2 linked regions of the Urbifossiella limnaea genome follow. The protein of the gene in region 2 interacts with the protein of the main gene of each other region in a pairwise test. Links are inferred from orthologs where the notes say so. Each region holds a gene or a part of one and is shown on either strand. Other genes may lie near its edges.

Evidence for each region.
Region 1: the proteins of epsC (region 2) and cysK interact in binary tests that used the Escherichia coli proteins (3 or more experiments, as listed by UniProt). The link is inferred for Urbifossiella limnaea from one-to-one orthologs.

Annotation. Positions count from the first base shown.
Region 1 is NZ_CP036273.1:2,396,584-2,401,996, forward strand. Bases 1-2,814 are described here. They hold cysK (cysteine synthase A), read left to right. Parts: upstream 1-819; coding sequence 820-1,809; downstream 1,810-2,814. Other genes in these bases: ETAA1_RS09525 (hypothetical protein), read left to right, coding at 1-360; ETAA1_RS09530 (hypothetical protein), read left to right, coding at 357-716; ETAA1_RS09540 (outer membrane protein assembly factor BamB family protein), read right to left, coding at 1,866-2,814. In the rest of the region: more of ETAA1_RS09540, read right to left, coding at 2,815-2,951; ETAA1_RS09545 (iron-containing alcohol dehydrogenase), read right to left, coding at 3,080-4,252; ETAA1_RS09550 (aldehyde dehydrogenase family protein), read right to left, coding at 4,179-5,413.
Region 2 is NZ_CP036273.1:6,354,801-6,362,881, reverse strand. What follows is about bases 2,638-5,520. They hold epsC (serine O-acetyltransferase EpsC), read right to left. Parts: upstream 4,615-5,520; coding sequence 3,661-4,614; downstream 2,638-3,660. Other genes in these bases: ETAA1_RS25865 (N-formylglutamate amidohydrolase), read left to right, coding at 5,164-5,520; ETAA1_RS25875 (hypothetical protein), read right to left, coding at 3,207-3,596; ETAA1_RS25880 (HNH endonuclease), read right to left, coding at 2,738-3,202; ETAA1_RS25885 (UTP--glucose-1-phosphate uridylyltransferase), read right to left, coding at 2,638-2,738. Outside these bases: more of ETAA1_RS25885, read right to left, coding at 1-2,637; more of ETAA1_RS25865, read left to right, coding at 5,521-5,988; ETAA1_RS25860 (hypothetical protein), read left to right, coding at 6,197-7,300; ETAA1_RS25855 (MFS transporter), read right to left, coding at 7,336-8,081.

The DNA.
Region 1 (5,413 bases), 4.0 Mb from region 2 along the record:
CTGGCCGGCGTGGCGGGGGCGGTGGGTGCCATCTGCGTGATCTTCGCCAGCAAAGCGGCGGTGGACGCGGCGAAGGCCGAACAGGTGAACCCGGCGACGTACCGCGTCTACATCGCCCCGTTGATCTTCTGCCTGGCCCCGCTCATCAACACGCTGCTGAGCCTGGTGTGGCACCCGGACCCGAAGACCGGCGACTGGTCCGTCTTCCACTTCGACGTGCCCGGGTGGAAGCTGTGGGCCGGCATCGTGCTGGTGTCGCTCGGCACCTTCCTGGTGCTGATGTCGAAGGAGGAGGCGGAGGCAGGTAAGGGTGCGCCGAAGCCCGCGGCCCCGACGCCCGAAACCCCGGGCGCGTCATGACCCCCGAGGACGCGGTCCAGCGCTGCAACACCATCCTGGCGCACGCCTGGATGGTGCGCACGTTCCTGAAGCACGCCGACGAGGTTCAGGACAACGAGGACATGCTCGACGTGCCGCGGACGCTGTACGACAGCATCCGCGCCGTGGAGCCGGCGTACCAGCGCGGCGACCACGCCGACTACCTGCGGCGGCTGAAGGGGAAGCTGCCGAAGCTGCGCCGCGCGGCGGAACACTTCGCCGCGCACTTCCGCGATTTCTCGCCGCACACCAACTTCGAGATGGCCGACCTCAGCCTCCGCGGAGTCGTCCGGGAGTTGGAGGAGGTGTTCTCCGCCCTCGCACTCCCGCCCGGGTAACAACCACCTGCGCCGTCAAGTCGGCGTCCTTGTCCGACCGCGCCCGCAGGGGTAGAAAGCCGTCACCCTCAACGCCCAACTCCCCCTCCCGAAGGACGCGCCGATGGCCGCCGACCCCACCTTTCGCGGACACGTTTTCGACGACATCACCCAGACCGTCGGCGCCACGCCCCTCGTCAAGCTCCGCCGCGTCGTCGGCGACGCCAAGGCCACCGTCGTCGGGAAGCTGGAGAACTTCAACCCGCTGTGGTCCGTCAAGGACCGCATCGGCGTCGCGATGATCGACGCCGCCGAGAAGGCGGGGAAGATCACCAAGGACACTCTCATCATCGAGCCGACCAGCGGCAACACCGGCATCGGCCTCGCGTTCGTCTGCGCCGCTCGCGGCTACCAGTTGGCCGTAACCATGCCCGAGAGCATGTCGCTCGAACGGCAGCGCCTGCTGAAGGCGTTCGGGGCCAAGCTGTACCTCACGCCGCGCGAGACGGGCATGCGCGGGGCCGTGAACCGGGCCAAGGAGCTGTTCCAGGAGTTCGGCGGCGAGCCGAAGGCGTTCATCCCCCAGCAGTTCGAGAACCCCGCCAATCCGGAGGTTCACCGCCGCACGACTGCCGAGGAAATCTGGCGCGCCACCGGCGGCAACATCGACATCCTGGTGTGCGGCGTCGGCACCGGCGGTACGATCACCGGCTGCGGCGAGGTGCTGAAGGCCCGCAAGCCCGGGGTGAAGTGCGTGGCCGTGGAGCCGGCCGCGAGCCCGGTGCTGACGCAGCACGTCGTGCAGGGCGTGCCGAAAGACCAGGTGAAGCCAGGGCCGCACAAGATTCAAGGGATCGGCGCCGGGTTCGTGCCGGGCGTGCTGAACACCGCCGTGATCGACGAGGTGTTCCAGGTGACCGACGACGAGGCGTTCGAGATGGCCCGCCGGCTGGCGAAGGAAGAGGGGATGCTGTGCGGCATCTCCTGCGGCGCGGCCGCGGCCGCGGCGGTGAAGGTGGCGAAGCGGCCGGAGAACGCCGGCAAGGTAATCGTGGTGGTGCTGCCGGACCTGGGCGAGCGCTACCTCTCGACGGCGCTCTACCCGCAGGATTAACGACCAGGGCGCGACCTGGCGGACTCACCCGCCGCCCGGTCGCACCCGCCCGGAATTCACTTCGCGCCCAGGCAGTAGATCGTGCCGCGGTCGGTGCCGAACAGTACGCAGTCCGGGCCGACCGCCACCGACCCCGACACCGGCCCGTCCACCTCCACCTCCTGCACCTTCCGCCCGCTCATCAGGTCGAGGACGTACAAGGAGGCGGCACGCGACAGGCTGCCGACGTACACCCGCTCGCCCACCACCACCGGCGAGGCGTCCACCACGCCGTCGGTCGTAAAGCTCCACACCTGCTTGCCGGTGGCGCGGTCGATGCCGTACACCTTAGCGTCGCGGCTGCCGGCCACGACCACGTCCTTCGTCACCGCCGCGGAGGCGTAGAACGGCTGCTGGCGCGTCGGCGCCTCGAACGCCCACAACTTCTTCTTCTGCTTCCAGTCCACGGCCACCACCTGGTTCGCCATCGTGCCGACGTAGGCCACGTCGCCCGCCACCGCCGCCGTCGCCGCGGCCTGGCCGTCGAGCTCGATCGCGCCGATCTCCTTCCCCGTCTTGGCGTTCAGGACGTGGAACTTACTGTCGCACCCGGCCACGAACGTGGTGTCGCCGATCACCACCGGGGAGCCGTTGACGGGGCCGTCGGTCCGCACGTCCCACAGCTTCTTCCCCTCCGGGGAGAGGCAGTACAGCGTCGAGTCGTGGGAGCCGATGAGGACGTTGTTGCCGTGGAAGTTGCAGCCCGAGGTGATCTCGCCTTCCGTCTCGAACGCCCAGAGTTGCTTGCCGTCGGCGGCCGACAGGCAGAAGAACTTGCCGTCCAGGTTGCCGACATAGACCTTACCGTCCTTCACGCTCGGCGACGCCTTCAGGTGGCCGAGCTTGACCTTCCACTTCTCCTTGCCGGTGGACAGTTCGAGGGCGTACAGGTGCTTGTCGAACGAGCCGACGTACACGACCCCGCCGACGACCGCGGGGGCGCCCTCGATGGCGTCGCCGGTTTTGAACTTCCAGCGCTCGGCGAGTTGGTCCGGGAGCTTGGCGGTGCCGACGCCACTCATGAGAGGGTCGCCGCGGAACAACGGCCAGTCGGCCGACGCGGCGGGGGTCAGCAGGAGCAGCACGAGCAGGGCGCGACGCATGGCGAACTCCCGGAGAAGAAACCTCACGCAGAGGCGCAGAGCCGCAGAGAGAAAACCAGAGGGGATACTCGTGCGGCCGGCCGGTCTTACTCTGCGGCTCTGCGCCTCTGCGCGAGACTGTCTTTTCTTCACCACGCGGCGCGGTACAGCCCCAGGATGTCGGCCTCGCTCACCTCGCGCGGGTTGAACCGCGCCGTCCACTGCTGATTCGCCTCCTCGGCGAGGAGTGGCAGGATCGACTCCGACACGCCGCACTCCTTCAGGGTCCGAGGCAGCCCCGCCGCCGACAGCATCGCCGTTACCCGGTCGGCCAGCGCGCCCGCGGAGCCGGCCAGGTCGGCGTACAGGTCGCCCACCGCAGCGGCGTTGAAGCGGACGACGTGCGGCAGCATCACGCCGACGGCGACGCCGTGGGTGACGCCGTAGTGGGCCGTCAGCGGGTTGGCGCACGAGTGGCAGACCCCGAGCATCGCGGCCTCGATCGCCATCCCCGCGAAGTGCGCCCCGAGCAGCATCGCCGACCGCGCCGCCAGGTCCGTCGGGTGGCTCATCACCCGCTCGAAGTTCGGCTCCAGCTGCCGGAACGCGGCATGCGAGTACGTCTGCGACAGTGGGTTCCGCCTGGCGCACACGAACGACTCGACCGCGTGCGCCACCGCGTCGATGCCGGTGACCGCGCTCACCAGCTTCGGCTGCGACAGCGTAACCTCGGGGTCGAGGATCGAGACGCGGAAGGCGGCCTGCTTGTCGCCGCAGGCCATCTTCAGGTGCGAGCGCTCGTCGGTGATGAGGGCGTAGCTCTGGGCCTCGCTGCCGGTGCCGGACGTGGTCGGCACGCCGACGGACGGGAGCATCGGCTTCGTCGCCTTGCCGTGGCCCTTGTAGTCGGCCATGCGGCCGCCGTTGGTCAGGAGGAAGTTCACCCCCTTGGCGCAGTCCATCGAGCTGCCGCCGCCGACGGCCGCGATCAGGTCGACGCGGTGCGTCCGCGCGAACACCACCCCGGCGGCCACCTCGCGCTCGGTCGGGTTCTCCTTCACCCCGTCGAACACGAACGCCTCCAGCCCGGCCTCCTCGATGGCCGCGACGGCGCGCTGCGGGTGCCCGGCGGCTTCGAGGCCGGGGTCGGTGACGAGCAGGACGCGGGTGCCGCCGAGTTCGCGGGCCACCTCGCCCAGGCGGGCGAGGCTGCCGGACCCGAAGACGACGCGGCCGAGCGGCTGGAAGTCAAACGCCGGCGGGGGTGCGGGCGTGCTGGAGCGCCCGCTGCTTGTAGAGGTGGGTGAACAGGTTCCCTTCATGCGGCTGGTCCCACGTCAGTCGGTTGGTCGGCAGCGGCCCGATGTTCAGTCGCTCGACCGTCGGGCAGGCCAGGGCGTCCGCGATGAAGGCGGGGTCGTCGGACAGGACGGTCGCGGCCAGGGTGTACCCGATCCGCTTCAGCACGTCCTGCTGAGGCCATTCTATCACGCTGGCATACGGGAACAGGAACTCCTTGTTCGCCAGCGGGTGGTCCGGGCTCTCACAGCGGACGATGGTCGGAAGGAGCCATGCGACGCGCCCCTCCTTGACGAGTCGGGGCGTGCCACGGAGCTTTTGCGTCACGTCCACCGCGCCGGGCTCCTTCAGCCCCTCGTCGATCATGTTGTTGATCGCCTCGGCGACCGACGGGTTGGCGAACGCGCTGACCTCGCACGCCGGGTCGTCCCACGGCCGGGCCTTGGCGCCGGCGAGCCGCTTCGCCAGCCCTTCAGCGATCGCGTCGGCGTTCCGGGGCGTCCACACCGCCGAGGCGTTGACGCACGCCCGGCCGCCGTTCGCAGCGATGCCCTCCACCATCACGTCGAGGTGCTTCTCCCACTGGTCGGCCTGGTCCTCGCCGAAGATGAACTTGCTGTAGCCGGTGCCGTGAATCTCGACGCGGTGGTCGCTCTTGTACGGGGCCATCGTGCGGTCGTCGCCGAAGGCCATGCTGCGGCCGCACAGGCGGAGGATGTCCGCCGCACCGGCGTGGTCGGTCGGCAGGAACGCGAGGGCGCTCGCCGGCACCCCCGCCTTGAGAAACGCTTGCAGGACGCGGTACGGCGTCCACGGCTCCTCGCGGCCCGGCTTCACGAGCAGGGGAATCTTGAACGCGATCGTCGGCACCCACAGCGAGTGGACGCCGGGCGAGTTCGACGGCAGCACCGCCCCGAACACGTCGGTGGTGGGGTAGAACGCCTGCATCCGGCCGCCGCGGGTGGTGTACCCGGCGTCGAGCGCGTCGAGGGGCAGGCCGCGCGTCAGCCCGCCAATCACTTCTTCGATGTGAGACAGAACGTAGTGCACCTTGCGGGCGTTGCGGTCGCAGAAGACGACGGGGCTGCCCGTGGTGGAGGACAGGTTGCGGACGTACTGGTCGAACGTGAGTTCGGCGTCGCCGCAGGGGAGGGCGGCGTTGAGGAAGTAGTCGGCGGCCTTCT
Region 2 (8,081 bases):
TTCAGGTTCGGCCGCTCGCTCAGCAGGTCGCGCAGGACGCCGTTCCGCAGCAGGTTCGGGATCTCGTACCAGTGGCCGACCGGGTGGAGGCACTGGAGCGGCTCGTTGTCGGTGTAGTCGCTCCCCTCGCCGGCCGCGGTCGCCCAGCCGATCAGCGCCTGGTGAGCGCCCTCGCGCACCCGCTGCTTCCGCTCGTCGAGCACCTGGTGGGCCGTCTCCTCCCACGCGAAGCGGAGGTCGCGCACCATCGGCACCAGCCGCAGGCCCACGCTCATCGCCGGCGACAGCTTCACCGGACCGCCGTAGCCGTAGTTGCCGGTCGCCGCCAGGTGCGCGCCGGTCGGGCCGTGCGTGAGGTAGCCCGTCGTGAAGACGTGCGGCACCGTCGCGCCGGAGCGCTCGGCCGCCTTGCGGCTCTTGGCCAGGTGCACCTCGAGGAACGTGCGGTGCTTCCCGGCCAGGCGTGCGAACGGGTTCAGCGCTTTCACCACGCCGGCGCCCTGCGTCCAGCGTGAACCCGCGCCCGCCGACAGCGTCACGACCGCGAGCTCGCCCGCGGCCAGCGCCTGCTCGCCACGCCGCACGACCTCCGCGGGGACGCCGCCGCGGCAGTCGGTCACGTCGCCTGGCTGCACGTCTTCCACGACGGTGGACGCCGCGAGGCGGTTCTGCGCCAGGCCGATGCGGCCGCGGCGGAGGTCGTCGCGGATGCGCTCGTGCTCGGCGCGGTCGAAGCCGTTCGCCGTCAGCAATGCCGCCAGCGCTTCCGGCCGGGCGCTCGACGACGCCGCCGCCGCCGGCACCATGCGGTCGAACAGCGACTCGACGAGGCCGGCCAACTCCGGGGCGCGGGCCGCGGCGCCGACGCGCTCCAGCTCGCCGCGCCGTGACGCCGGGATGAGCCGCGCGTCCTCGCGCAGCCAGCGCGGCACGAGCAGCGCGTAGTAGCCGCGCGGCAGCAACTCGGCGCCGGCGGGGAGGAGGTCGGCGTGCGTGCCGCGCGGGTTGACGGCGAAGTCGTACACGACCGGCGCCATGGCGAACGGCAGCGAGTGCTTCAAGGCCTCCCGCTGCCGACGCATCTCTTCCAGGAGGAAGTCTTGCGCCTCGGCCTTGCGGTGCGGCGCGACGATGAACCCCATGCCGCCGCCGCTCATGCCGCCGAGCATCCAGAAGCCCCAGAAATCGCTGCCGAACCGCGCGCGGCTCGCGGCGATCAGCCCCTCCGTGAAGGCGTTCGACGCCGCGGGGATGATCGTCTGAATCGGCCCGGCGAAGTTGCGCGTCGTCGCGGCGCCGAGGGCGGGGACGTCGCCGCGCTTCAGGTCGTCGGCGATCTCGTCGAAGATGCCGAGCGCCGCCTGCCGGGCCTGCCACTCGGCGTCGTCGCGCAGCAGGTACTTTTCGGTCACCATCTCCAGCACCGGGCCGACGTTCTGGGCCATGCCGCCGTGGACGAGCACCAAACTGTCTTCGAGCTTCCGGCGGTTCGCCTCCGAAACCTCCTCCGGGCCGAAGACGGTGTGCCGTGGCAACAGGCGTCCGCGACTGACGCCGTGCTCGGGGTCGCCCTCCGCGGCGACGGTCCCCTCGATGAGCTTGATGCCGGGCCAGACGCCGCCGCTGTCCTGCCAGCCGCCGCCGCTGCCGCCGAGCCACTCGCCGAGGATGGCCCGCGCCGCGACCAGCCGGCGCTCCGGCTCCGCGAGCGAACCGGTGAGCGCCTTCGCCTGCCCGGTCGCGCGCATGCACACGGCGATCAGGCCGGCCAGCAGGTTCGTCGAAACGGCGAGGCGCGAGCCCTTCGGGATGTCGTTCACGGCGCTGACCAGTTCGATGCCGAGGCCCGGGCCGACGAGTACGTCGAGCACCTGGCGCAGGTCGGCGCGTGACCCTTCGAGCCCCGGCGGGATCACGCCCGACGCGATCACCGCGGCCTTCAGTAGGCCGAGGTAATCGCGGGCGAAGTCGAACACCTCGGGCAACGACTTCACGTCCGCGGCGGCGTCCAGGTCCACGCTCACCAGTCGCAGCACGGGCTCGTCGATGACGCGGAAGTACACCTCGATCGGCGGCTTCGGCACGCTATCGCGGCCGTGGACGCCGAGGTCGATGGACACGTTCAGGACGCGGGCGCCCTCGGGGTAGTCCATGCCGAGGAAGAAGATGTCCGACCAGCACGAGTGGGACAGGTCCATCCGCACCGGCGTCCGCTCGCGCAGCACGGGGAAGGGGGCGCCGGCGTGGGGGCGACTCAGCAACTCGGGGCGGACGCGGAGCGGGTGGTCGGCGGGGTCGCCGGCGCGGAACATCCAGCGGTTGCCGGCGGCGCCGCGGACGCTGGCGCGGACCTGGTCGGCGAGCGTCTGGAAGGCGAGGGCGTGGTACGCGGCGGCGAGGGCGCTGCACAGCGGGTCGCTCGGGCCGTGCTCGGCCTCGGCGGCGCGGAACAGGCGCACGGCCTCGTCGAACCGGCGGTTCATCAGCCGGTCGATGCCGGCGTGCGGGATGCGACCGGCGGCGGGGAGTTCGGGGCGCGTCGGCAGGTGGAACCGGTCGATGGCGTACAGGAAGAACAGGGCGCGGACGCGGTCGTAGAGGTTGCCGCGCTCGCGGCGGAAGCGGTCGAGCGTCTGCCGCTCGGCGAGGAGTTCGGGGTACGACAGCGCCGCCACGGCGGCGGCGAGCGGGCGGTTGCGGACGGCCGGGTCGGGGGAGGTAATCAGGTCGGTGAGCATCAGGAAGTCGTAGCGGGCGGCAGGGGGCGCGGCGAGCGGCCGGCGTCAGTCGGCGGTCCGGGCGGGTGGAGGCCGACCGAAAAGAGTACGGTCCGCAGGTTGACCACGCCGGGGCGGTTGAGCCGGAGCGCCGCGACGGTGGCGCGGCCCGTTGGCGTCAACCCGACGACTTCCGAGTAGTCGGCCGCCCACGCGAAGTGGTCCGACCAGCGTTGGCGGCGCGGGTGGAACAGGGGCACCTCGGCACCGGTGGCGGGGTCTACCGCGCGGGTCCGGGTGTACTTGTGGTTGTTGCACCCCTGACAAGAGTAGGCGAGGTTCTCCGCATCGTCGGACCCGCCGCCGCTCTGCGGCTCGACGTGCTCGACCGCGAACGACTGGACCGCGAACCGGTCCTGACTGCGACAGTATTCGCAGCAGCCGCCGGCCCGGTCCGCCACCGCGGTTCGAACGGACGACGACACGGGATCACCCCGACGCCGGCCAGGGGATGCCGAGCGCGCGGAGCACCTGGTCGAGCGGCTCCCCGCGCACGGCCGCCAACTCCACCAGCGCGGCCGTCCGGTCGGCCTGGTACAACTCGACCGTGTCGGTCAGACGGGTCAACTCCGCGTACTCGGCGGGGGTGAGCACCTGCCGTCGGTGCCGGTCGCGGAGGCGGTGGTACTCGCTCCACACGTCCGGGGACGGCCCCCCGTTGATGCGTGCGAGGAGGGCCGCTTCGCCGCCCCGGACCGTCCCGGCCACGCGCTCCGCCCGCACCCGGAGCAGGCCGGCGACCAACCGGTCGAACCGGTCGGGGTCCAGGGCAACGGCCGCCTCCAGTAGGTCGGCCGGCGGGTCGAGGGCAGCGGGCATGGGGTGCCTCCGTCGGGCGTACTACCCGTATCGTACCCGATCCGCCCGCCGGCACGGGTCACATTTAGATGTGGTACATCAGCGACACGTCGTCCGCCGCCGGCTTAGCGCCCTTCAGCCGCAGCCGCGGCTTCTCCAGCAGCACCGTCGTGTCGGGCGGTACGCTCTCCGTCAGCCACACGTTCGAGCCGATCACGCTCCGCTCGCCCACCACCGTGGCGCCGCCCAGGATAGTGGCGTTCGCGTACACCACCACACCGTCCTTCAGCGTGGGGTGGCGCTTGTAGCTGCCGTGCGTCAGGTTGCCGTCGTCGTCCTTCGTGAAGCTCAGGGCGCCGAGCGTCACGCCCTGGTACAGCTTCACGCCGGCGCCGATCTCGCACGTCTGGCCGATCACCACGCCGGTGCCGTGGTCGATGAAGAAGCCCGGCCCGATCCGCGCCCCCGGGTGGATGTCGATGCCGGTCTTGGCGTGCGCCGCCTCCGTCATCATGCGCGGGATGAACGGCACGCCCAGCGTGTACAGCTCGTGGGCCACGCGGTACACGCTCACCGCTTCGAGGCCGGGGTAGCTGAAGATGATCTCGTGGTGGCTGCGGGCGGCCGGGTCGCCGCGGTAGGCGGCGTCCACGTCCTGCTCCAGCACCTTCCGCACGTCCGGCAGCCGCCGCAGCAGCTCCATCGCCTTCGGCTGGGCGATGGCCTCGCAGTCGACGTGCGGGCTCTCCTCGCACAGCTCGTGGCGCAGGGCGCGGGCGATCTGCTGCGTCAGCTTGTCGTGGAGCCCATCGACGAGGGCGCCCACGTGGTAACCCACGTTGCCGTGGTGGAGGTTCTGCCGCCGGCCGTAGCCGGGGTACAGCACTTCGCTGAGATCGGCGAGGATGTCGGCGACGGAGTCGCGGCTCGGCAGCGGCTCGTGCGCCAGGTGGTTCATCCGGCTGCACTCGGTGTACGACTCGACCAGCAGGTCGGTGATCGTCGGCAGCTCGTCCTTCAGCCGGATGTCGGTTGCCATGTCAGTCGCCAGGGACCAGAGGGCAGACGCCGGAATAGATCGGCCACGAAGCCGCCCCGACTTTCCGGTCTCTCCAGTTTACGCCGGCGCCGCCCTCTGTCTTACGCCCGCCGACCTCCGCCACCTGCCCGTCCCCCGGGCACGAATTGCGCTCGCACCCGGCACGGCGGCGCGGCACGAACCCGGGCGGACTTTTTTTCGTGCGGCCGGGGCGGCGGGAATGCCCCAAGAATCCCAGCGTTTTTCGCGCGGGTCAGCGCGGAACGCGGCGGCGGCGGGCGCGATTGGCACCGCGGCTGCTTTTACATGAAGCGGAGAGGTCGAACGGGACGCCGGGGTGAGCCGAGGGGAGAGGCGGTATCACCACGGGTCGCGATCTCGACCTCGCCAATACAGCAGCCCGGGTGTGTCGGCCGAGGGGAGAGGCGGCCGATCACCCGGGCTGTTCGTTTTCCCAGCACCGCCCGCGCCAAACCGGGTTCTCATTTTTCACTCCCATCTCGTACACTGAAGCCAGACTCGCTCGCCTACGTCCGCACAGACACTGCCATGCGTCGCCCGCGCCTCCCCGCGGCGGTCGTTGCCGCGCTCGCCGCCGTCGCCGTCGCGCTGGCCCAGGAGCCGGCCGCGCGACCGGAGTCGCCGTTCCTCAACGTCCGCAAGGGGAACATGCCGGTCATCATCTCCGCACCGCACGGCGGCACGGGCGAGATTCCCGGCGTCCCGACGCGACGCGGGGTCGGCCTGCCCACCGGGCCGAACGGCTTCTACACCGGCCGCGACCCCGGCACCGAAGAGCTGGCCGCGACGCTGGCCGTTGAAGTGTTCCTCAAGACCGGCAAGCGACCGTACCTCGTCACCGCCCGGTTCAGCCGCCGCTACGTCGACGCCAACCGGCCGGCCGACGTCGCCTACGAGAGCCCGCGCGCCAAGCCCGTCTACGACGCCTACCACGACACCCTCGCCGGGTTCTGCAAGGAAGTCCGCAAGGTTCACGGCCGCGGTCTGCTCCTCGACGTCCACAACCAGGCGACCTTCCCCGACTCGGTGGTCCGCGGCACGCAGGACGGTAAGACGGTGGCGCTGCTCCGCCAGCGCTTCGGCGAGAAGGCCCACTGCGGCCCGGACAGCCTGCTCGGGCTGCTCGGCGGGGCGGGCTTCAAGACGCACCCGGCCAAGCTCGACGGCAAGGAGCACGATAACTTCAACGGCGGCTACATCGTCCGCACCTACAGCGGCGACTACGGCCTCGACGCCGTGCAGCTCGAATTCGGCTGGATGCTCACGACGCCCGTGTCAGCTCCCGAGACGGCCGGGAAGGTGGCTGCGGCGATCGATCAGTTCCACCGGCTGTACCTCGTGGACGCGAAGTGACGCTGCTCGCGGCGTGGCACGGCGTGCATCGCCGCAAGCGACGGAATCCCAACCACTTCAGCCCTCACACCGGTCCGGCGCTCTTTCGTCTAACCCACTTGCTGCATCCGCGGAACTCGTCCCCTTCGCCGCTGGACACGATGAACGCCAGGCGAGGGTTCGTGTTCTAGGCTCCGGGCAGAGTTCGCACCGCCCCCGGAGGCCTGCCGTGCCGCGCCCCGTGTTGCTGGTCGCCGTGTCCGCCGCGCTGCTGGCCGGCGGCTGCGGCAAGTTCAAGGACGTGCTCAACCCGCCGATGGCCGAGTTCACCTCGCCCGACGGCAAGTGGAAGGCGCTGTTCCCGGGCACGCCGTCGGAGAAGACCAAGTCGGCGTTCGGAGTCAACTTCACCATGTGGGTGAAGGAGCCGTGGGGGAACAAGGGCGGGTACATGGTCGGCACCGCCGAGCTGCCGCTGTCGGCGGCCGAGCCCCTGGCCCTGTCGCAGAAGCGGCTCGACGACGCCGTCGCCGGGTCGGTGCAGGGCGTCGGCGGGAAGACGATCGACACCAAGCGGGTGATGCTGCACGACCGCTACCCGGGCCGCGAGTGCCTGGCCTCGGTCACCGACCCGAAGGCGGGGAAGTACCGGTGCCGCATCTTCCTCGCCGGAACCCGCATGTACATGGTCGCGGTCATGGGCGTGGACGAGTTCGTGGCCGACCCGAAGGCGGACGAGTTCCTGGACTCGTTCGCGCTGCTCGGCGACCTCCCGGCGGCGAGCGGCAACCCGGCCGAGCGGCTGGCGACGGCGACGCCGAAGCGGACGAACCCGGCCGACCGGGTGGCGGCGAAGGCGGCCGACCCCGAGCCGGCGGCGAAGGCGGCGGGCACGGCCATCCACTCGACCGGCGGCAAATTCAAGGCGCGGTTCCCGGCGTCGCCGACGAAGGGGACGGCCGACGCCGACGGGCACACGTTCACGACCTACGCGGTGACGGCCGCCGGCGGCCGTTATTCCGCCGGGTACGCCGACGACTCCGAGCTGGAGGGCGTCGCCGGCAAGGCGCGGCAGGCCGCGCTGGACCATCTCCGCGACACGACCGTGGCCGAACTGGGCGACGGGTCGAAGCTGGGCAAGTGCGAACTCCTGGTGCTGGGCGGGCGGCACCGCGGCTGGGAGTTCGAGGCGACGGCCGGCGACCGGAGCCTGCGCGGCCGGGTGTACGTCGTCGGGGCGCGGCTGTACCGGGTGACGGTACGCGGCTCCGACGCCGCCGTCCGCGACCCCGGCGTGGCCGATTTCTTCGACTCGTTCCAGCTGGTGAACTGACCCACGGCGGCGGGCCGGGGGCTCGTCCCCCGGCTTCACCGCGCTTCGCCCCGCGCGATCAGCACTTCGTGAAGCAGCCCCAGCCCCGCGGCCACCATCAGTGTCGCCGTCGGCACCGCGCCTAACCCCACATCACCCGCCAGAAGCCCGAGCCCCGCGGGGACGGCCGCCGCCCCGATCATCGCCGCGCCGACCTGGAAGCCGATCGAGTGCGCCGACAGGCCCGGCCCGAGGCGCTGCGGCGTGCGCGTCATCAGGCACGGGTACACCGGCGCCAGCCCGACGCCGGCGACGACCAGCCCCGCGAACGCCGCCCACTCGGGCAGCGGCGCCGCGAACAACATCGCACCGGCGAGGGTGGCGAACATGCACACGCGGAGCAGCCGGTCGATGCCGACGCGCTCGGCAACCAGGCCGAACACCACGCGGCCGACGCCGATGCTCCCCCAGTACGCGCCGACGGCCACACCCGCCGCCCCGGCCGCGACGCCGCGGTGCTCGGTGAGCACGGTGAACGCCCACTGCCCGAGCGCCACCTCCAGCCCGGTGTAGACGAAGAACACGGCCATGTGCAGCAGCACCGCCGGGTGCCGCAGCGCGTCGCCGGTGCGGACCGGCGGCGCGTCCCCGGCGGGGTCGGCGCTCGCCTCGCCCCAGCGCGGCCGCGTCGCCAGGAAGACCAGCGCCAGCGCCGCCATCACGCCGCCGACCACGGTGTACCCCGCGGCGTAGGGCCGCCCGCCGCTCAGGACCGCAGTCATCAGCAGCGGGCCGAGCATGG